Regions from separate parts of the Pseudarthrobacter siccitolerans genome, predicted to be linked through region 3. Evidence: riboswitches for the same ligand, from Rfam matches in the RefSeq annotation. Region 3 holds a riboswitch; each other region holds the start of a gene.

Region 1 (6,587 bases), 420 kb from region 3:
GCGTCATGGGTGGAACGGCTCGTGCTGTCCTGGCGGCCGGACCGCTGTCCTGGTTCAGGCTCCGTTCCGGGGCAGGGGTGCCGCTGAGGGGGGAGATGCTGGGCATTGGTATGGCGTCCTTTTCATCCGGTGCTCCTTGCCCTGATTGTAACGCCGGACGCTGGAAGGACCGTCCAGCGATTGAGGGGCCGGGCCAACGGCACCGGCCGGCTTCCGCAGCGATTTACCCCGGGTATGAGAGAATGAACGTGGCTGGAAGCCGAACCACATTCGGACTCCGGTCCGGTGGCTTGTTCCCAAGACCGCCAATGATGAGCAGGGCAGGCATCGGTTCCACCGAGGCAGTCTCCCGCGACTCCATTGGGCGGCACCTGGTTGTGGCACGTAGAACAACGGGTTTTTAGAACATCCTGCCGGCCCCCACGGGCTGCCGCACCCCACTGCCGGTGCGAACCTGGGGGTATCCATTTGACTTCTGTCAACGCCTGCGGGTTTTGACAATATGTGCCCCAATGGGTGCCGGATGTGGCGGTACGTCAGGGGCAGGAGTGTTGCCACATATGGATAATGACCAAGTTTCAACCGTTAATGAAGTACCGGCCACGGAGGCTGAAGCCGCGCCGAAGAAAGCCACCAGGACCCGGCGTAAAGCCGTACCCAAGGCCGATGACGCCCTGATCCCCGTCCCCGATGCCGAGGAAGCAGGCGCACCGGAGGCCAAGGCTCCCGCCCGACGCACGCGCTCCCGCAAGAAGGAGGACGTCGCTCAGCCGCTGCCGGCATTTGCAGGGGAAGCAGCACCGGAAGCAGCGCAGGCCTCCGACGATGTTCAGGCCGCGGATGGTGCACCGGAAACTCCCGCGCTTCCGGCCGAGGAAGCCGCCCCGGAGGTCGAGCCCGAGGCGAAGCCGGTCCGCCGCCGCCGGGTGGCCACCCGCAAAGCCTCCGCGCCGGTGGCAGCCGAAGCGGTCCCCGCCACGGCATCCGAACCCGCAGTTGCAGAACCGCTTGCTGCGGCCCCTGTCCCGTCTGACGGCGAGGCCGGCGAGGCACCTGCAGTAGAGGCCCCTGCAGAAGATGCCGTAGTAGAAGACGCCGCAGCAGAACAAGCTTCAGCCGTAGAAGCACCAGCCGCGGAAGCGCCCGCAGAGCGGGCTCCCCAGGCGCAGCCGGCTGCCGGCGCTCCCGTGGAAGCAGCATCGAAGGAGCAGGCTCCTGCCGCAACCTCCAGCCCGTTTGGCTCCCTCTTCCTGGAACCCGCTTCCCCCACCTCCGTGCTGTTCCAGGCCCCGGACCTGAGCACCGTGGTGCGCCCGGCACCTGCCGCCGCCGTGGAAGCAGGCGAGGATGAAACCGAAGACAGCGACACCGATGACGCCAACGGCCGCCGCAGGCGCCGGGGCCGCAGCCGCCGTAACCGGAACCGCCCCGGCGAGGGTGAGGACGCTGATCTTGAAGGCAGCGAGGAGGCCGACGCCGATGCCTCCGGCGACGCCGACGAGGAGACCGCGGGGCAGCTGGAGGACGGCGTCACGTCCCGTCGTCGTCGTCGCCGCCGCCGGGGCGACCAGGACCTTGAGCTGACGGGCGGGGGAGAAGACGACCCGCCCAACACGGTCACCCGCGTCCGTGCACCCCGCACGGTGAGTGAACCCGCCGTCAGCAACCGGGTCACCAGCGTCAAGGGTTCCACCCGCCTGGAGGCGAAGAAGCAGCGCCGGCGCGAATCACGCGACACCGGCCGCCGCCGCACCGTCATCACCGAAGCGGAGTTCCTGGCCCGCCGCGAATCAGTGGACCGGCAGATGATCGTCCGCCAGCGCGACGATAGAATCCAGATCGCCGTCCTCGAGGACGGTGTGCTGGCCGAGCATTTTGTGTCCAAGACGCAGCAGGACTCCCTGATCGGCAACGTGTACCTGGGCAAGGTCCAGAATGTGCTGCCGTCCATGGAAGCTGCCTTCGTGGACATCGGGCGCGGCCGTAACGCCGTCCTGTACGCCGGTGAAGTGAACTGGGAAGCCGTTAACCTCGAGGGCAAGCAGCGCCGGATTGAAAACGCGCTGAAGTCAGGCGATACCGTCCTGGTCCAGGTGACCAAGGACCCGGTGGGCCACAAGGGCGCCCGCCTGACCAGCCAGATCTCGCTGCCGGGCCGCTACCTGGTGTACGTACCCGGCGGTTCCATGACCGGCATCTCCCGCAAGCTGCCCGACGTCGAACGCAACCGCCTCAAGCGCATCCTGAAGGACCGCCTTCCGGAGCAGGCCGGCGTTATTGTGCGTACCGCCGCAGAGGGCGCGTCGGAGGAAGAGCTGACGCACGACATCAACCGGCTGCGCGCGCAGTGGGAGGGCATCGAGAGCCAGTCGAAGTCCACCAAGATCCTTGCCCCGGAGCTGCTCTACGGCGAGCCGGACCTCACCATCAAGGTGGTCCGCGACGTCTTCAACGAGGACTTTTCCAAACTGATCGTCTCCGGCGAGGAAGCCTGGGACACCATCGAGGCCTATGTCACGTACGTGGCTCCGGACCTGGTGGGCCGCCTCGAGAAGTGGACCAAGGACCAGGACATCTTCACGGCCTGGCGCATCGACGAGCAGATCCACAAGGCGCTGGAACGCAAGGTCTTCCTTCCTTCCGGCGGTTCGCTGGTGATCGACCGTACCGAAGCCATGACCGTGGTGGACGTCAACACGGGCAAGTTCACCGGCAGCGGCGGCAACCTCGAAGAGACGGTGACCAAGAACAACCTCGAGGCTGCGGAGGAAGTGGTCCGCCAGCTCCGGCTGCGCGACATCGGCGGCATCATCGTCATCGACTTCATCGACATGGTGCTCGAATCCAACCGCGACCTGGTACTCCGCCGGATGGTGGAATGCCTGGGCCGTGACCGCACCAAGCACCAGGTGGCAGAAGTGACCTCGCTGGGTCTGGTGCAGATGACGCGCAAGCGGATGGGTACCGGGCTGCTCGAAGTGTTTGGCGAGCAGTGCGAAACGTGCGCGGGCCGCGGCATCGTCACCCACGACGACCCCGTGGAGCACCGCCGGGCCAACATCGTGGCCGCCGAGCACCACGTCCAGCGCTCTGACAGCAGGCCGGAAGTCCGCAGCGAAGGCAGCCGCCCCGACAGCCAGCGTCCGGACAACAACCAGTCCGCTGCCCGCCCCGACCGCAAACGGCGGCGCGGCCGCAACGGCCAGCAGCCTGAAGCAGCGCCCGCTGCTGCCGTCCAGGTACACACCGTTCACCCCGACCCGTCGGACGCCGAGCGGCACGCCAAAGCGGAAGCCACCAGGCTTGCCCTGGCCAACATCGCCGCAGCGGCGCACGCAGCGCACGTGCACGACGATGAAGTGGCCGCAGCCAGGCAACAGGCCGTGGAGAAGCCCGACGCCGATACCCGGCCGGCTGCCGTGCTCACCTTCGGCGGCGAGAAGGTCGCGTTGCCGTTCGTTGAGCACGCGGACGAGCAGCAGCCGCGGCCGGCCCTGACCCTGGACCGGCTTGCAGAGGCTTTCGCCCACCTTGGCCAGCCGGCGACGACGGAACCCGAAGCGCAGCCGGCCCAGCAGCGCGTAGAAGCACCCGAGAAGGACTACAGCGACCACACGCTGGAGCAGTCGCGGCAACGGCGGCCCCGGCGCCACCGCAGTGCCAGCCGTGCCCAGGGTGCCGCCAACGAAACCGCCGTCGAGCAGCACGAGAACGTTGCTGCCGCCGGCACGGGCCATTCCCACCAGGCCAAGGCACCCGAGCCTGCCAGTACGGGAAACACGGGCACTGCAAACACAGGCGCCGGCACGCCGGCTGCGAAGCCAGCCGACGCGCCCATCATCCTGGGCGTAGGAGTTCCGGCCTCGGAGCTCTAAAGGGTCAAGTAACGCTGACTATCACCAGGAATGCCCGGCGGGCCACCAACCGTGGCCGGCCGGGCATTCCTGTATCTGCGCTCAAGGTGTCCCGGCTGCCAGCAGAATTCAAAGCCCGGCCGGTCGCACTGTGTCACCTTCTGCCTGCCGTCGTCAAAAAAAGCTAGGCTGGGGAACCGACACGGGGTGCCGCGCAGAGAGCCGGCTGAGATCCACACCCGTTGAACCTGTCCGGCTAGCACCGGCGAAGGGATGTCTCTTGTCTGCGACTCTTGCAATGCCCACTGCCACACCGTCACCGGCTCCGGCAACCTTTTTTCTGCCCGCCGCGCCGGGCCGCCCGATACCCCGGGTGCTTTCCATTGCCGGTTCCGATCCCTCCGGCGGCGCCGGCATCCAAGCCGACCTCAAAAGCATCGCGGCCTTCGGCGGCTACGGGATGGCCGTCATCACGGCCCTCACTGCCCAGAACACCCAGGGCGTCCGGTCCGTGCACGTACCACCTGCCGGGTTCCTGGCCGCGCAGCTTGACGCCGTCAGCGACGACATCGGCATCGATGCCGTCAAGATCGGAATGCTCGGCAGCGCGGAGGTGATCGAGGTGGTGGGGGACTGGCTCCGCAAGGTTCGTCCCGCCGTCGTGGTCCTGGACCCCGTAATGGTTGCCACCAGCGGCGACCGGCTGCTGCAGGAGTCCGCCGAAGCCGCGCTGCAGGCACTCCTGCCGCTGGCGCACCTCATCACCCCCAACCTGGCTGAGCTCGCAATGCTGGTTGGCGGCGAAGTCCAGCGGAGCTGGGCCGGCGCCCTGGAGCAGGGCCGCGCCCTCTCCGCCGCCACTGGGGCTACCGTGCTGGTCAAAGGCGGACACCTGGACGGCAACGAATGCCCGGACGCCCTGGTCAACACCGCGGGCCTGCTGTCCGGGGAAGTGGTAGTGCTGCAGGGGGAGCGCGTGGCTACCCGCAACAGCCACGGCACCGGCTGTTCGCTGTCCTCCGCGATGGCAGCTGCCCAGGCGCGGCTGGGGGACTGGGAGGCCTCGCTCCGCGAAGTCAAACCGTGGTTGGCCGGCGCCCTGGAAGCGTCCGGAACGTTGGAGGTGGGCAGCGGCAACGGCCCGGTCCACCACTTCCACCACCTGCAGCCACTTCCGTCCGAAGGGAGCTTCGCCGCACGGCTCTGGACCGACGCCCGCAAGGACCTGGATGACATCTACGCCCTGGACTTCATCCGCGGCCTGGCTTCCGGCAGCCTGGAGGAGAAGGAGTTCGCGTATTACCTCGCGCAGGACGCCATCTACCTGAACGGATATTCCCGCGTGCTGGCGCGGGCCAGTGCCTTGGCGCCAACGGAGGCTGAACAGCTCTTCTGGGCAGGCTCAGCCAGTCAGTGCCTGGAAGTCGAGTCCGAACTGCACCGCTCCTGGCTGAGCACCCGTTCCATCCAGCCCCAGCTCGGCCCGGTAACAAAGGCCTACGTCGACCACCTCACTGCAGCATCGGCGTCGGGCAGCTACGCGGTCCTGGCGGCCGCCGTCCTGCCCTGCTTCTGGCTTTACGCAGAGGTGGGCGCCACGCTGCACGCCCAGTTCCTGGCCGCCGGCGAACCTGCCGGGCACCCGTACGCCGCCTGGCTGCGCACGTACGCCGACGAGGACTTTGCCGCTGCCACCCGGCAGGCAATTGCCATCGTGGATGAGGCGGGGCGCAAGGCCTCGGCCGCGGACCGGGAGGCCATGATCACCGCGTTCAAGCAGTCCTGCCGCCTTGAAGTGGACTTCTTCGACGCGCCGCGCCTGCACTCCTGAGCAGTTGCCGGCGGGCGGACCGGTACTATGGTGGGGCAGGGTGCGGACGCCGGACCTGAGCTGTGGTACCTATCACAGCAAACCGCCGGGAACCAGCCTCATTTGCGGCCGAAGACAAAATTAGCGTATTCTGGATCTTCGGTGCTTACGCCAACACTTGGGTTATGACCCCACGGCGTTGAGGCACAGCGAGAAACCAGGCTTTTGATAGTCGGTTCCGCACGCAAATTTAGTTATAAACGTCGAGAGAAGTGAGTTCCCAAGTGGTGTACGCGATTGTCCGCGCAGGCGGCCGGCAAGAGAAGGTTTCCGTCGGAGACTTCGTTACCCTGAACCGCGTCGCCGGTGGAGCTGGCAGCACCATTCAGCTGCCCGCACTGCTCCTGGTTGACGGTGACAAGGTCACCACAGCCGCTGCTGACCTGGCCAAGGTAACCGTTACGGCTGAGATCCTGAACGACCTCCGTGGTCCGAAGATTGTCATCCAGAAGTTCAAGAACAAGACCGGTTACAAGAAGCGCCAGGGTCACCGTCAGGAACTGACCAAGGTCAAGATCACCGGTATCCAGTAACCTTCGTTACTGTTCAGGTTTTTCAGCAGATTCCCCAGAATTTAGAGGCAGGCATTTCAGATGGCACATAAAAAGGGCGCGAGCTCCACTCGCAACGGTCGTGATTCCAACGCTCAGTACCTCGGCGTCAAGCGCTTCGGCGGCCAGGTAGTTTCCGCAGGCGAGATCATCGTCCGCCAGCGCGGCACCCACTTCCACCCGGGCGCCGGCGTTGGCCGTGGCGGCGACGACACCCTGTTCGCACTGACCCCGGGAGCCGTTGAATTCGGTACCCGCCGCGGTCGTCGCGTCGTCAACATCGTTGCTGCTGCAGCTGCAGAGTAACAAATA
Region 2 (6,587 bases), 330 kb from region 3:
GGAAGATACTGACGACGTCGATCCGCATTTAGGCGTTGCTTTCCGGATCAGGCCCGGCGCCCTGGTCCGAGTTGAGCTCGAACAGGCCGTCCGGCGGGGTGAGGAGGACGAACCCTTCCTCGATGTTGACCTCCGGCACAATCTGCTCAACGAAGGGAATGAGGATCTCTTCGCCGCCGGGCGTGGTGACTACCAGCAGATCCTGGACAGGCATGGTGTTGAGCGCGGCAACCTTGCCCACCACCCGGGACCCAACCCGTGCCTCCAGTCCTACCAGTTCGTGCTCGTACCAGCCTTCGTCGTCGTCCTCGTCCAATTCTTCGGTTTCGATGAAGAGCTTGGCGCCGCGCAGGGTTTCCGCTTCGTTGCGGGTTTCAATTTCCTCGAAGCCGAGCAGGAGGATGTCCTTGTTCCAGCGGGCGCTGATGACGGTCAGCGGCCCGGCCGAGGCCGGTTCCACTACAAATTCGGTGCCCGGCACAAACCGGTCCCCAGGGGCGTCGGTGAGGACCTGGACCGTTACTTCCCCCCGGATACCGTGGGGCTTGCCGATTCGTGCCACCTGAAGCTGCATGTGTTCCTCTGTTCCGATGTGTCTGTTCCGTGCGGTTCGCGGGGTGTCCCGGGGAAAGCACTCCGGCCCCTCCACCATGGGTGGAGGGGCCGGAGCAAAGCTGATGTTGCCGTGCGCTCAGCGGCGGCGGTCTGTGTCGACGACGTCGACCCTTACCGGCTCGCCGCCGGCCAGGGCAGCCACAACGGTGCGCAAGGCGCGTGCCGTGCGGCCCTGGCGGCCGATCACCCGTCCGAGGTCGTCCTGATGAACCCGCACCTCGAGGGTGTCCCCGCGGCGGTTGTTCTTCGAGCTGACCTTGACGTCATCCGGGGAGTCTACGATTCCCCGGACCAGGTGCTCCAGCGCGTCTGCCAGCAATTTACTCAGCCTCGGTGGTCTCTGCCTCGGCCGGTGCCTCGGCTGCGTCAGACTTGGATGCCTTCTTGGTGATGGCTTCCGGGATGATCACGGAACCCTTTTCCGGGGCAACGAAGGCTTCCTTCGGAGCTTTGGTCTTCAGGGTGCCTTCCTGGCCCGGGAGGCCCTTGAACTTCTGCCAGTCACCGGTGATCTTGAGGATCGCGGCAACCTGCTCCGACGGCTGGGCGCCGACGGACAGCCAGTACTGGGCACGCTCTGAGTTGACCTCGATGTATGAGGGCTCTTCGGTGGGGTGGTACTTGCCGATTTCCTCGATGGCGCGGCCGTCACGCTTGGTGCGTGAGTCTGCGACGACGATGCGGTAGTACGGTGCGCGCATTTTGCCAAAGCGCTTAAGGCGAATCTTTACGGCCACTTTTGTGGTCACTCCTGTTTCAGAAAGGGGGTGAACCCGGCGTTCTGCACCCGTGGGGCGGGCCGTACTTGCGGGTTCGAAGGACAAGATCCGGACGCGGAGAGAGGGGCCACGCAGATCGAGTACCTGTTTATTGTGCCAGATCAGCGCCCGGATTTCGACTTGGCGCGCATCCGGCGCTGCCCGAAGGAAGCGGGAGCCAGGTCAGGCGGACCAGACGTACAGGCCGGTGCGCTCCGACTCATCGACGGCGCCGGCAAGTTCGGCCAGTTGCTGCACGTAGGTCCGGGCCTGCGCCGCATCGAACGGCATGTCGTCCTGGGCCGCCCATTGCTCGGCAACGTCGTCCAGGACGTTGCCTTCGCCTTCGGTTTCATACGAGAGCAGGTCCGCCAGGGCACGAACCATGGCAGGCGGGACGGCCAGCAGTGAATCGCTCGCCACATCCACCATAGTCAGCTCGTAGTCTGCTCCGCCGGCGTGCACGGCTGTACCGGCAAGGTCCCCGAGCTGTTCGACCTCAAAGTCGCTGATTCCCTCGATCCTGACTGCCTGGCCGGCCGGCGCGCTGCTGCCCTGGTCCAGCACCCCGGCGCGCTTCAGCGCACCCGCATGGTCAGCGACAAAGATCTCGGTGAAGCCCATGGGAATTACCCTCATTCCGTTGACGGTCCGGCACATTGGGAGGCAGAATCCGCCGCCCCGCCGTTCGGGTTTCAGCCTAGTACACGGGCCCCGGCTGTCCGGCCACGGCGGCCTTAACGGACAGAGACCCGGATGTTGTTGCGCCAGGGATCCTCGAACCTCAGCTCCGCACCGGTGTGGTGCGCGGGCACCCCGGCGACCTTCAGCCGGTCAGCCAGCGCCCCGACGTCGTCTCCGGACGGAACCTCGATGAGCACCTCGCCAAGGCCCAAGGTATCCTTGCGGGGACCGGCGCCGCGGCTGTTCCAGACGTTCATGGCCATGTGGTGGTGGTAGCGGCCCGCCGAAACAAAGAGTGCCTGCCCGTGCCAGCCGGCAGTCTTTTCGAAGCCGAGGATACCGACGTAGAAGTCGCGGGCCTGCTGGACGTCGCCCACCTGGAGGTGGACGTGGCCCACTCCCGCCACGGTTCCACGCTGGCGCTCGAGGGATTCCTCAGTGAGGTGCTGCTCCAGGTAGCGCTGCGGCGGCAGGGCCAGGCTGTCCATGACCACGTCCGTACCGTTCCATGACCAGTTACTCCTCGGACGGTCCCAGTAGAGCTCGATGCCATTGCCTTCCGGATCATTGAAGTAGAAGGCCTCGCTGACCAGGTGGTCGGCGCTGCCAGTGAACGAGCGGGACTCGAATTGAGCGGCCGTGGCGATGGTGGCGGCGAGGTCGGCCTGGTTCTCAAAAAGCAGCGCGGTGTGGAAGAGGCCCGCTTCTCCCCTGCCCGGAAGGTTCAGCCCCGGAGCTGGCGCAAGGTGGACCAATGGCTTCCGGAGCCGGCCGAGGTACAGCCCGCCGTCCTGTTCGGCAACAACCTCAAGCCCAAGGGCACGCTGGTAGTAGTCGGTCATGACCTTCATGTCGCCCACCTTGAGCATCACGGTGCCCATGGTGAGTTCGGCAGGAAGGAGATCCTGGGTTGCGGCTTGTGCAGTCATTGAAAACTCCCGGTGCTGTGGCCCGTCGGGGTGGTGGGCCTGTCACTATTAAAATTACTTGAAGCTTCAATTTATTCCAAGTAGCTTTCGGGACTTTTCGCCTCAGCGAACGATCCGTCCTCCCAGCACCACGTGGGCCAACCTTTGCACCGTTTCGGGAACCTGCCGCGGATCTTCCGCGCACAGCACGACGTCGGCCCGGGCACCTTCGGTGAGCGCTTCGGCGCCGAGCCACTCCCGGGCGCCCCAACATGCCGCGTCCAGCGCGGCGGTGACGGGCAGTCCGGCGTGGTGGAGGGCCAGGATTTCGTCTCCGATCCTTCCGTGCCGGATGACGCTGCCCGCGTCCGTGCCGGCGTAGATCTTCACGCCGGCCTCGAAAGCCTCTGCCACCCGCTGGGCACGGCATTCCCACAGTGCGCGCATATGGGCGGCGTAGCGCGGGAACTTGGGCTCCGCCTGCGCCGCGATATCCGGAAAAGTGGCGATGTTGATGAGCGTGGGCACAATGGGCACACCCTGCTCAGCGAACCGCGGAAGGTGCCGCGGGAGCAGTCCGGTGGCATGTTCTATGCAGTCGATGTCCGCGTCCAGCATCTGGTCCAGCGTTTCTTCGGCAAAGCAGTGAGCAGTGATCCGGGCGCCTTCGTCGTGCACAGCCTGGACGGCGTCCCTGACGACGGCGGCGGGAAACGACGGCGCCAGGTCACCGGCGCCGCGGTCTATCCAGTCCCCCACGAGCTTGACCCAGCCGTCGCCGTCGCGTGCCTGCTTGCGTACGGCTTCGACCAGCCCGTCGGGTTCCACTTCCTCGGCGAAGCCCCGGAGATACCGGCGGGTCCTGGCGACATGCCTCCCGGCACGGATCAGCACCGGGGCATGGCGGCTGCCCTGGAGGAAGCGGGTGTCGGCAGGGGAACCCGCATCCCGGACCAGCAGCGCGCCCGCGTTAAGGTCGGTTCTTGATTGTTCTTCCGCCGTCGCTTCGTCGACGGCGCCTCCGGGTCCCAGGCCGATATGGCAGTGGGCGTCAACCAACCCCGGCAGTACCCAGCCGTCCAGGATCCTGTCCGGTTCCCCCGCCGGCCGGCGGAACGTAAGCCTGCCGTCAACGGACCAGAGCCCGCGTGCCTCGGTGTCCGGGCCGGTCAGCACGGCGCCGTCGAACTGGATGATTTCTGCCATGGATTTACCTCTTTTCCCGCCCCGACAGGCTAGCACTGCCGGATGTGACACGGGCCCCGCTCCCTGCTGTGGTAGCTTCTTGGTGACCACACGGGTGCCCTTGCAGGGGCTGAGATCGGGCTGACGCAGCCTGCGACCGTTGAACCTGTCCGGGTAATGCCGGCGAAGGAAGTGAGTATTCCTTGAGTACATCAAATGCACAGCTTAACCCTGCCCAAAACCCGTCCGGCGCGGCGGCCGGCGGCCAGGACCAGCCTCCTGTCACGCAGTCGCTGAAGAACCATTCCCTGGCGTTTATCGAAGACGAGGCGGCCGGAATCCGCGTGCCGGTCACGGAGATAGCGCTGGCGGATTCACCGAATGGCCAGCCCAACGGGCCGTTTCGCGTCTACCGCACCGCCGGGCCGGGCAGTGATCCCGTCCGCGGCCTCACCCCGTTCCGCTCGGAGTGGATCGAAGCCCGCGGCGACACGGAAACCTACGGCGGCCGCGGGCGGAACCTGCTCGACGACGGCCGCTCGGCTGTCCGCCGCGGGGCGGCCAGCGCGGAGTGGAAGGGGGCGCGGCCGGTGCCCCGCCGCGCCGTCGACGGTAAGACCGTGACGCAGATGCACTACGCACGGCAGGGTGTTGTTACCCCGGAGATGCGGTTTGTGGCGTTGCGGGAAAACTGCGACGTCGAGCTGGTTCGCAGTGAAGTAGCTGCCGGCCGGGCCATCATCCCCAACAACATCAACCACCCCGAGTCCGAGCCGATGATCATCGGCAAGGCATTCCTGGTGAAAATCAATGCGAACATCGGCAACTCGGCGGTCACCAGTTCCATCGCGGAAGAGGTGGACAAGCTGCAGTGGGCCACCCAGTGGGGTGCGGACACCGTGATGGATCTTTCCACCGGTGACGACATCCACACCACGAGAGAGTGGATCATCCGCAACTCTCCTGTTCCGATCGGGACCGTCCCCATCTACCAGGCCCTCGAGAAGGTCAACGGCGAAGCGAACGCACTGACCTGGGAAATTTTCCGCGACACCGTGATTGAGCAGTGCGAACAGGGCGTGGACTACATGACCATCCACGCCGGTGTCCTGCTCCGGTACGTTCCCCTGACGGCCAACCGGGTGACGGGCATCGTGTCCCGCGGCGGTTCCATCATGGCCGGCTGGTGCCTCGCGCATCACCAGGAGAACTTCCTCTACACGCACTTTGACGAGCTCTGCGAAATCTTCGCCAAGTACGACGTCGCGTTTTCCCTGGGTGACGGGCTGCGGCCGGGGGCGACGGCGGACGCCAACGATGCGGCGCAGTTTGCCGAACTGGACACGCTGGCTGAGCTGACGCAGCGCGCGTGGGAATTCGACGTGCAGGTGATGGTGGAGGGCCCCGGCCACGTTCCGTTCCACCTGGTGAGGGAGAACGTGGAACGCCAGCAGGAGTTGTGCAAGGGCGCGCCGTTCTACACACTGGGGCCGCTGGTCACCGACGTGGCGCCAGGCTATGACCACATCACCTCGGCCATCGGTGCCACCGAGATCGCCCGCTACGGTACGGCCATGCTGTGCTACGTCACCCCGAAGGAACACCTGGGCCTGCCCAACAAGGACGATGTCAAGACCGGGGTGATCACCTACAAGATCGCAGCCCACGCAGCGGACCTGGCAAAGGGCCACCCCGGTGCGCACGAACGCGATGACGCGCTGTCCAAGGCACGGTTCGAGTTCCGCTGGCGCGACCAGTTCGCGTTGTCCCTGGACCCGGTGACGGCCGAGGCCTTCCATGACGAAACGCTGCCCGCCGAACCGGCCAAGACAGCCCACTTCTGCTCCATGTGCGGCCCCAAGTTCTGCTCCATGCGGATCAGCCAGGATATCCGGGACGAATACGGTTCCGCGGCGTCGCAGGCGGCACTGGCCGATGCTGCGGCGGGGATGCGCGGAAAGAGCGAGGAATTCCTGGCCGCCGGCGGCAAGGTCTACTTGCCGGAGCTCAGCGTTCCCGCCGGGAGCCAGGGCGTCAGGACGCCCTAGGCGCCTGCAGCCTGCTGACGTCCCGGATGAAGGACCGGATGATGCGGTCCCCCTCCACGGAGTCGTGGGGCCGGTGCCCTCCCGCCGCTGTGCGGTGCAGGGCGCCGGTCTCCCGCAGGTACCCGGCGATCTCCTCGTAGAGCGGTTCCCATCCCCCGGTGAGGACCAGGGTGGGCACGCCGGGAACGATGTGCAGCGCGGCTTCCCAGGCCGGGGCCTGCAGCCGGAGCCGCCTGGCGGAACGCTTTTCCTCGGCGGTGGCCGGTTGCTGCAGATCCGTGGCATAGACGCGCCGGACGAACTCCCGCTGGAAGTCCTGGTCGCTCATCTGGTGCCGGGCGTCGAAGAGGGGCCGCATGAGGCTGATGTGGGCCGCGGTGGCCGGCAGT
Region 3 (6,587 bases):
GCGGCGCGCCGGGGACCGCGAGCTTTTCGTAGCCGGGATCGTCCTGGCCCACTACCCGCTGGAGGGCGGGGATGCCGAATCCAAGGGTCTTGCCGGTGCCGGTCTTGGCCTGGCCGATGATGTCATGGCCGGACAGCGCCACCGGCAGGGTCATGGCCTGGATGGGGAAAGGGTGGGTGATTCCGGCGTCGGCCAGGGATTCCACGATGTCGGCGCGCACGTTGTAGTCCGCGAAGGATTTTTCCGCAATCTCGTGGGGCTTCTCGTCCGAGATGATGGTCTCTTCCGGCTCGATGGTCTCGGTGCCGGACTCGTCGGTCAGAAGCTGGTGGGTATGCAATTCACTCACTGGGGAGTTTCCTTATTCATTTGGGCATTGGCGCTGCCTGCTCAACGGGCCTGCCGTCAGGCGGTTCCGGAGCACGCTCGGGCGCACAAGCAATTCCAGTGGAAGCCGATCGCGGGCTATCTAAATGCTGGCACTGGTGACCAACGGGTAAATCTCAAGATCGCGTAGGGGCGGGCTTGTTGGTTTCAAATCAAGGAAATCAACGACCGGGCATCCATTTCTACACCTTCAGTCTAGCCGCAGGGAGCCCAAATACCGGCTTTGGCTCTTCCAGGGAACTTTGCCGCCGCTACTGCACCAGCTCGAAATGGACTTCGCGTGTTGCGATATCCGACGAAAGAAGGCGCACCCGGACCTTGGTTCCGGGCTCCAGTTCACCGGCACAGCGGGCGGTCACGGCGGGGTCCCTGATCTGGATGATCCCTGAACCGCCGTTGCCGTTGCCGTTCTTCCCGGTCCCGTTGCCGTTGCCGTTGCCGTTTTTGCCGTTTTCTTTTTGCGGCTTCGACCCGGAAATCACAATCGCTTCGAACTCCTGGCCCACGTGGTTGACCAGCAGCGCAGCCTCCACCGTGTCCAGGGCCATCCGCTCCATCCGCGACGCCAGCTGGTCCGAACCGGCCATGATCTCCGGCAGGGTTGGCAGCGCTTCCCGCGCCCAGCCCGGCACCTTCCCGCCGTTGCTCAAGGCCTCGCAGATGACCAGGACAAAGCGGTCAACCAGGCGTCGCAACGGAGCAGTGGTGTGCGCGTAGGCGGCACCGATGGCAGACTGGACGGCCTCTTCCGGCACGGAACCGTCAAAGGCTGTGTAGGCGGCGCCGCGGAACAGCATGCCGGCGGAGTGCATGATGGACAGCTGGCGGGGATCGGTGGGGTCCAGGCTCCGCAGGTATTCCCCGTAGTTGACTTCGCCGTCCCAGGGCTTGCCCAGGGCTTCGGTCTGCAGCCGGAAATGGTTCAGGGAGCGCTCGTCCGGGGACGGCATGGTGCGCAGGATGCCCACCTTACCCGTGAGCATGAGGCGGGCGGCCGTCATTCCCGTCAGCAACGAGATCTGCGCGTTCCAGTCCTCCACGGGAAGCTGGGGAGCGGCGTCAATCCGGTAGCCGCCGTCGGGCAGCTGGACGATCTCCTGATCGGGCATGTTCAGGCTGGCGCCCCCGCGGGCCCGCTCCAGCTCCACACGCTTGAGCCCCACCTCTTTGAGGAGCCGCAGCACCGGCGGGGCGGTCCCGGCGTCGAGTTGGGCCTGCGCGCCCTTGTAGCTGAGCTTGGCCCGGCTGCGGATACGTGCCCGCCGGACGGCGGCAGACGTGACCTCGGCGGCACCGTCGAGCCGGAAATCCCAGACGAACGCAGAGCAGTCCTGGTCAGGAAGGAGGCTGCCGGCCTGCTCACTGATGATTTCCGGATGCAGCGGGATCCGTCCGTCCGGGGCATAGAACGTCTGCCCGCGGCGGCGTGTTTCCGCGTCCAAAGGTCCGCCGGGCGTCACGAACGCCGGCACATCCGCGATGGCGTAAAGCACGTGGTACCCGTCGGCGTCGGGCTCTATGAACAAAGCCTGGTCCAGGTCGGTGGAGGACGCAGGATCGATAGTGACGAACTCGACGGCGGTCAGGTCGTAGGCGGGAAGCTGCAGGGCTTCCACGGCTGCTTTGGCGTCCGCCACGGCCTCGTCCGGGTACGGGCCGGGCAGCTCCAGCTCGGCGCGCAGCGCACCAAGTGCCGCCTCGAGCGCGTTTTTGTGCTCGTGGACGTTGGGAGCCAGCCGATGGTGTGACACGAAAATCAGCCTAACTCGAATTCCCGCCATAATGCAGGCATCCTGGCCGGGAGCGGACCAGTGCGAAACGCTGCGTCAGGAGCCTCAGGTAGCGGGGGCGTCCAGGGCGGCAAGGAGTGAAGCGGCGGCGGCTGCCGGATCGTCGGCTTCCGTGATGGCGCGGACCACCACGATCCGCCGGGCGCCCGCTTCCACCACTTGCTCCACGTTGCCGTGGTCGATACCGCCGATGGCAAACCAGGGGACACCGCCGTCGGCCTGTCCTTCCTGCGCCGACGCGCGCGCAGCCCCGGCAGCGTACTTCACCAGCTCAAGCCCCACGGCGCTCCGTCCCGGCTTGGTGGGGGTTGCCCACACCGGGCCAACGCAGAAGTAGTCCAGCCCCGCCGGACCGGCGGCCGCGGCGAGGGCGGCGTCCACTTGCGCGGGAGCGTGGCTTGACAGGCCGATGGCCGCGTTGCCGTTGAGCAGGGTGCGGGCGGCGGCCAGGGGCAGGTCCTTCTGGCCAATGTGGAACACCGGTGCCCCGGACAGCACCGCGATGTCCGCCCGGTCGTTGACAGCCCACAGCCTGCCATGCCGCTCCGCGGTTTCCTTCAGGACGGCCAGGAGCTCCAGCTCCTCGGCGGCCTCGATGGATTTGTCCCGGAGCTGGATGATGTCCACTCCGCCGGCAAACGCGGCATCCACGAACTGCCCGAAATCGCCGCGGTCCTTCCGGGCATCCGTGCAGAGGTACAGGCGCGCCGTGCTGAGGCCATTGCTGATCTTGGTAGTGCTGAGGACATCGGTTGCGGCGGCAGGAGTGTGGGACACATTCATGGGGGCAAGCCTAGTTCCTCTACACTTGCCTCGTACTGCGGGAGCCTGCGGCAGCTGTCACAAAGCGCCGGGCTGAGAGGGCGTCAGAGCCGACCGCTTGACCTGATCCGGCTAGTACCGGCGTAGGGAAGGAGACACACTTGGGCGCACCATCCAAGCCCGGCGCAGCGGAACAGCTATCTGCGCCTGCCGGCGCCATCCGCGCCGATGTCGCCGTAATCGGCGGCGGAGTCATCGGCCACGGCATCGCCTGGGAGGCGAAACGCTCGGGACGTTCCGTGGTGCTCATCGATGACGCACCGGGCTCCGGGGCCAGCTGGGCTGCCGCCGGAATGCTGGCCCCCGTCAGCGAGCTGCACTACCAGGAGGAGGACCTCCTCGAACTGATGCTGGACGCTTCGGCCCGCTGGCCCGCATTTGTTGCCGGCCTCCGCGTCGCATCAGGTGCTGATCCGGGATACATCACGACGCCGACCCTCGCCGTGGGCGCCGACGCCGCCGACCGCCGTGCGCTGATGGACCTGCGCGCCGTGCAGCAGGCCAACGGACTCACCGTGGAACCCCTCACCGTCCGCGAAGCCCGCAAACGGGAAGCGCTGCTTAGCCCGGCCATCGCCTGCGCACTGGACACCCCGGCAGACCACCAGGTGGACCCGCGGCTGCTGGTGGACTGCCTCCGCCGCGGCCTCGCTGACTCCGGCAGCGGGAACGGAACCCGCAACGAAGGTCCCGTCAGCGGGATTGGAGGAAGCGGCACGGCAGCAGCCGGCGCCGTCGACGGCTATGCAGTGCCGGAGAAGGCACAAGCGCTGCTGTGGCAGGACGGCGCGGTTGCGGGCGTTCAGCTTGCCGGCGGGGGAACCGTGCTTGCCGGCGAAACGGTCGTGGCGAACGGGCTGCACGCTGCAGAACTGGAGTCCCTGCCCGAGGGCCTGCACCTTCCGCTGCGGCCCGTCTATGGGGACATCCTGCGGCTCGCAGTGCCCCCGCATCTGCGGCCGCTGGTGACGTCCACCGTCCGGGGGCTGGTGCATGGCGTTCCGGTGTATATCGTTCCGCGCCGGGACGGCACCGTGGTGATCGGGGCAACGCAGCGCGAAGACGCACCGTCCGCCGCCGGCGCAGTTTCCGCCGGCGGCGTCTACCAGCTCCTCCGCGACGCGCAGGTGCTGCTTCCCGCCGTCGCCGAACTTGAACTCCTGGAGTGCACCGCCCGGGCACGCCCCGGAACGCCGGACAACGCACCGCTGCTGGGCCGGGTACCCGCCCCGGACGGCGCGGGCCAGGCTGGCAAACACGTTCGCGGCCTCATCATCGCCACCGGGTTCTTCCGCCACGGCGTCCACCTGGCGCCGGCCGCCGCCGCCATCTGCCGGGACCTCCTGGACGGCCGCGAGGACCCCCGCTGGGCGCCCTTCAACCCCGCCCGCTTTGCCGGCGCCGCAACCGCCCGCGCCGCAACCACCCCCCTCCCAACAGGCCGCCTGAGCCACCAACCGCAGACAAAGGAAACAGTATGAACATCACCTTGAACGGAACGCTGCACCCCGTGCCGGACGGTGCTTCCATCACGCTGCTCGTCAGCCAGGTCACCGGCCGGCCCCTCGGTGCAGACGGCCAGGCCACGGACGGGCAAAAACTCGGCGTGGCCGTGGCACACAACGCCCAGGTAGTACCGCGCAGCCAGTGGTTCGCCACCGCGCTCGCGGACGGCGACGAGGTTGAACTCGTCACGGCTGTGCAGGGAGGCTGACCATGAGCGAAACCACTACCGCTGCAGCCCCCTCCGTGCTGCAGGATCCGCTGGTCATCGACGGAGTGGAACTGGAATCCAGGCTCATTATGGGCACGGGCGGCGCGCCCAGCCTCGACGGCCTGGGCGCAGCGCTCCTGGCCTCCGGCACGGGCCTGACCACGGTGGCCATGCGCCGCTACTCTCCCGCGGAGACGGGCTCGCTGTTCCAGCTGCTGGTGGACCACGGCATCCGGGTGCTGCCCAACACGGCAGGCTGCTTCACCGCCCGGGACGCCGTGCTGACAGCCGAGCTGGCCCGTGAGGCGCTGGAAACCGACTGGGTGAAACTGGAAGTCATCGCGGACGAACAGACCCTCCTGCCGGACGCCGTCGAACTGGTGGATGCCACCGAACAGCTCGTCAACAGGGGCTTCAAGGTGTTCGCCTACACCAACGACGATCCTGTCCTGGCCCTCCGGCTCGAGAACCTCGGGGCCACTGCAGTGATGCCGCTCGGGGCGCCCATCGGTACGGGCCTGGGCATCCTGAACCCGCACAACATTGAACTGATTGTGTCCCGGGCCTCGGTCCCTGTGGTCCTCGACGCTGGAATCGGCACCGCCTCGGACGCCGCCCTGGCCATGGAGCTGGGCTGCGATGCCGTCCTGCTCGCCACGGCGGTCACCCGGGCACAGAATCCTGCCCTGATGGGGGAGGCCTTCAAACACGCAGTCATCGCCGGTAGGCTGGCGAAAGCGGCCGGCCGGATACCGCGCCGCGAACATGCACTGGCGTCGTCGGCCATGGAAGGCCGGGCAGAGTTCCTGTAGGCCTTCCGGGTTACCGGCGGCAGCCCAAGCCAGCGCCCGACGGAAGAGGAGCAGCCATGGCCGCCACAGACGTGCTTACCCCCGAACGGCTCGAGGACGCCCTGGCCGTCCTGCCGCACTGGCGCTACCACGAGGGCGCCCTCGTAACGGTGTACAAGATGCCCACGTCGGCTGCTGCACTCAAGCTGGTTGCCGCCGTCGGGCGCCTCGCCGAGGAACAAAACCACCACCCGGACCTGGACTGGCGGTACAACAGGGTGTTCCTCCGCTACACGTCGCATGATGCCGGGGGAGAGGTCACCGCCCGCGACGTGGGGGCGGCGGAGGCCGTGAGTGAAGCGGCTGCGGCGGTCCATGCCGTTGCGGAGCCGGCCAAGCATCCCGCCGGCGCCTAGCCCGGCTTAAACGCCCGTGACCACTGCCGGCGGCAGTGGTCACGGGTACTTGCGTGAGTTCTTGAGGCTAGAGCTTCAGCGCCGCAGTAAGCCGTTCCAGATCCCGTTTGGCGCGGGTGCGGCCCAGGTAGATGACGGCCGCCACGGCCGCCGCTGATCCGATCACCATAGGGAGGACCCACGGCATCCAGGTCAGCCCTGGCCGGTAACCAAAGCCAGCGGTCACCAGGATGATCCAGCTCAACGCGCCCACACCCACGGCAACTCCGGCCGGCACGCCAACGCCGTATTTTGTGTGGCGTTTGTCGTTGGCCCAGACGATGAAACCTGCGGCAGCTGTTACCAGCACCACGATGGTCAACGAAAGCATGGCCCTCCTCTGAATACTCGCCTTGTTAGAAGGTGCGGGCTAGAACTGGCCGAACCCTACGCGGCGGACTTCTTCAGCACCGATTTCCACGTAGGCCAGTGCCTTACCGGGAACAATGATCAGGCGTCCCTTGTCATCCTTCAGGCGCAGGTCGCCGCCGTTGCTGATGGCTTCCTGGACCACCTTGGCCACCGAGTCTGCATCATCATTTGACTCCAGCACAATTTCGCGGCCAACGTTCTGAACGCCGATCTTAATCTCCACAGGGGGCCTCCCAGCCAGTTCACGTTTCTCGGG

What was found. A riboswitch is a leader RNA that binds a small molecule or an ion and turns the genes downstream of it on or off. The one in region 3 is predicted to bind thiamine pyrophosphate.
Region 1: linked by a shared signal. The riboswitch ahead of QFZ36_RS03660 (bifunctional hydroxymethylpyrimidine kinase/phosphomethylpyrimidine kinase) and the one ahead of QFZ36_RS05560 (FAD-dependent oxidoreductase) in region 3 are both predicted to bind thiamine pyrophosphate.
Region 2: linked by a shared signal. The riboswitch ahead of thiC (phosphomethylpyrimidine synthase ThiC) and the one ahead of QFZ36_RS05560 (FAD-dependent oxidoreductase) in region 3 are both predicted to bind thiamine pyrophosphate.

Annotation. Positions count from the first base shown of each region.
Region 1 covers NZ_JAUSXB010000001.1:765,678-772,264, reverse strand. The annotation lists gene QFZ36_RS03670 (vitamin K epoxide reductase family protein) at 1-106, opposite strand, end outside; gene QFZ36_RS03665 (ribonuclease E/G) at 561-3,875, shown strand; TPP riboswitch at 4,048-4,145, shown strand; gene QFZ36_RS03660 (bifunctional hydroxymethylpyrimidine kinase/phosphomethylpyrimidine kinase) at 4,153-5,685, shown strand; gene rplU (50S ribosomal protein L21) at 5,949-6,257, shown strand; gene rpmA (50S ribosomal protein L27) at 6,318-6,581, shown strand.
Region 2 covers NZ_JAUSXB010000001.1:856,753-863,339, forward strand. The annotation lists gene trmD (tRNA (guanosine(37)-N1)-methyltransferase TrmD) at 1-28, opposite strand, end outside; gene rimM (ribosome maturation factor RimM) at 29-574, opposite strand; gene QFZ36_RS04100 (RNA-binding protein) at 692-934, opposite strand; gene rpsP (30S ribosomal protein S16) at 936-1,352, opposite strand; gene QFZ36_RS04110 (hypothetical protein) at 1,557-1,997, opposite strand; gene QFZ36_RS04115 (VOC family protein) at 2,111-2,986, opposite strand; gene QFZ36_RS04120 (amidohydrolase family protein) at 3,089-4,171, opposite strand; TPP riboswitch at 4,252-4,359, shown strand; gene thiC (phosphomethylpyrimidine synthase ThiC) at 4,354-6,198, shown strand; gene QFZ36_RS04130 (alpha/beta fold hydrolase) at 6,185-6,587, opposite strand, start outside.
Region 3 covers NZ_JAUSXB010000001.1:1,185,886-1,192,472, reverse strand. The annotation lists gene QFZ36_RS05575 (DEAD/DEAH box helicase) at 1-349, opposite strand, end outside; gene QFZ36_RS05570 (RNB domain-containing ribonuclease) at 639-2,138, opposite strand; gene thiE (thiamine phosphate synthase) at 2,223-2,960, opposite strand; TPP riboswitch at 2,988-3,106, shown strand; gene QFZ36_RS05560 (FAD-dependent oxidoreductase) at 3,101-4,480, shown strand; gene thiS (sulfur carrier protein ThiS) at 4,477-4,713, shown strand; gene QFZ36_RS05550 (thiazole synthase) at 4,716-5,525, shown strand; gene QFZ36_RS05545 (4a-hydroxytetrahydrobiopterin dehydratase) at 5,582-5,920, shown strand; gene QFZ36_RS05540 (hypothetical protein) at 5,988-6,290, opposite strand; gene QFZ36_RS05535 (DUF3107 domain-containing protein) at 6,330-6,554, opposite strand.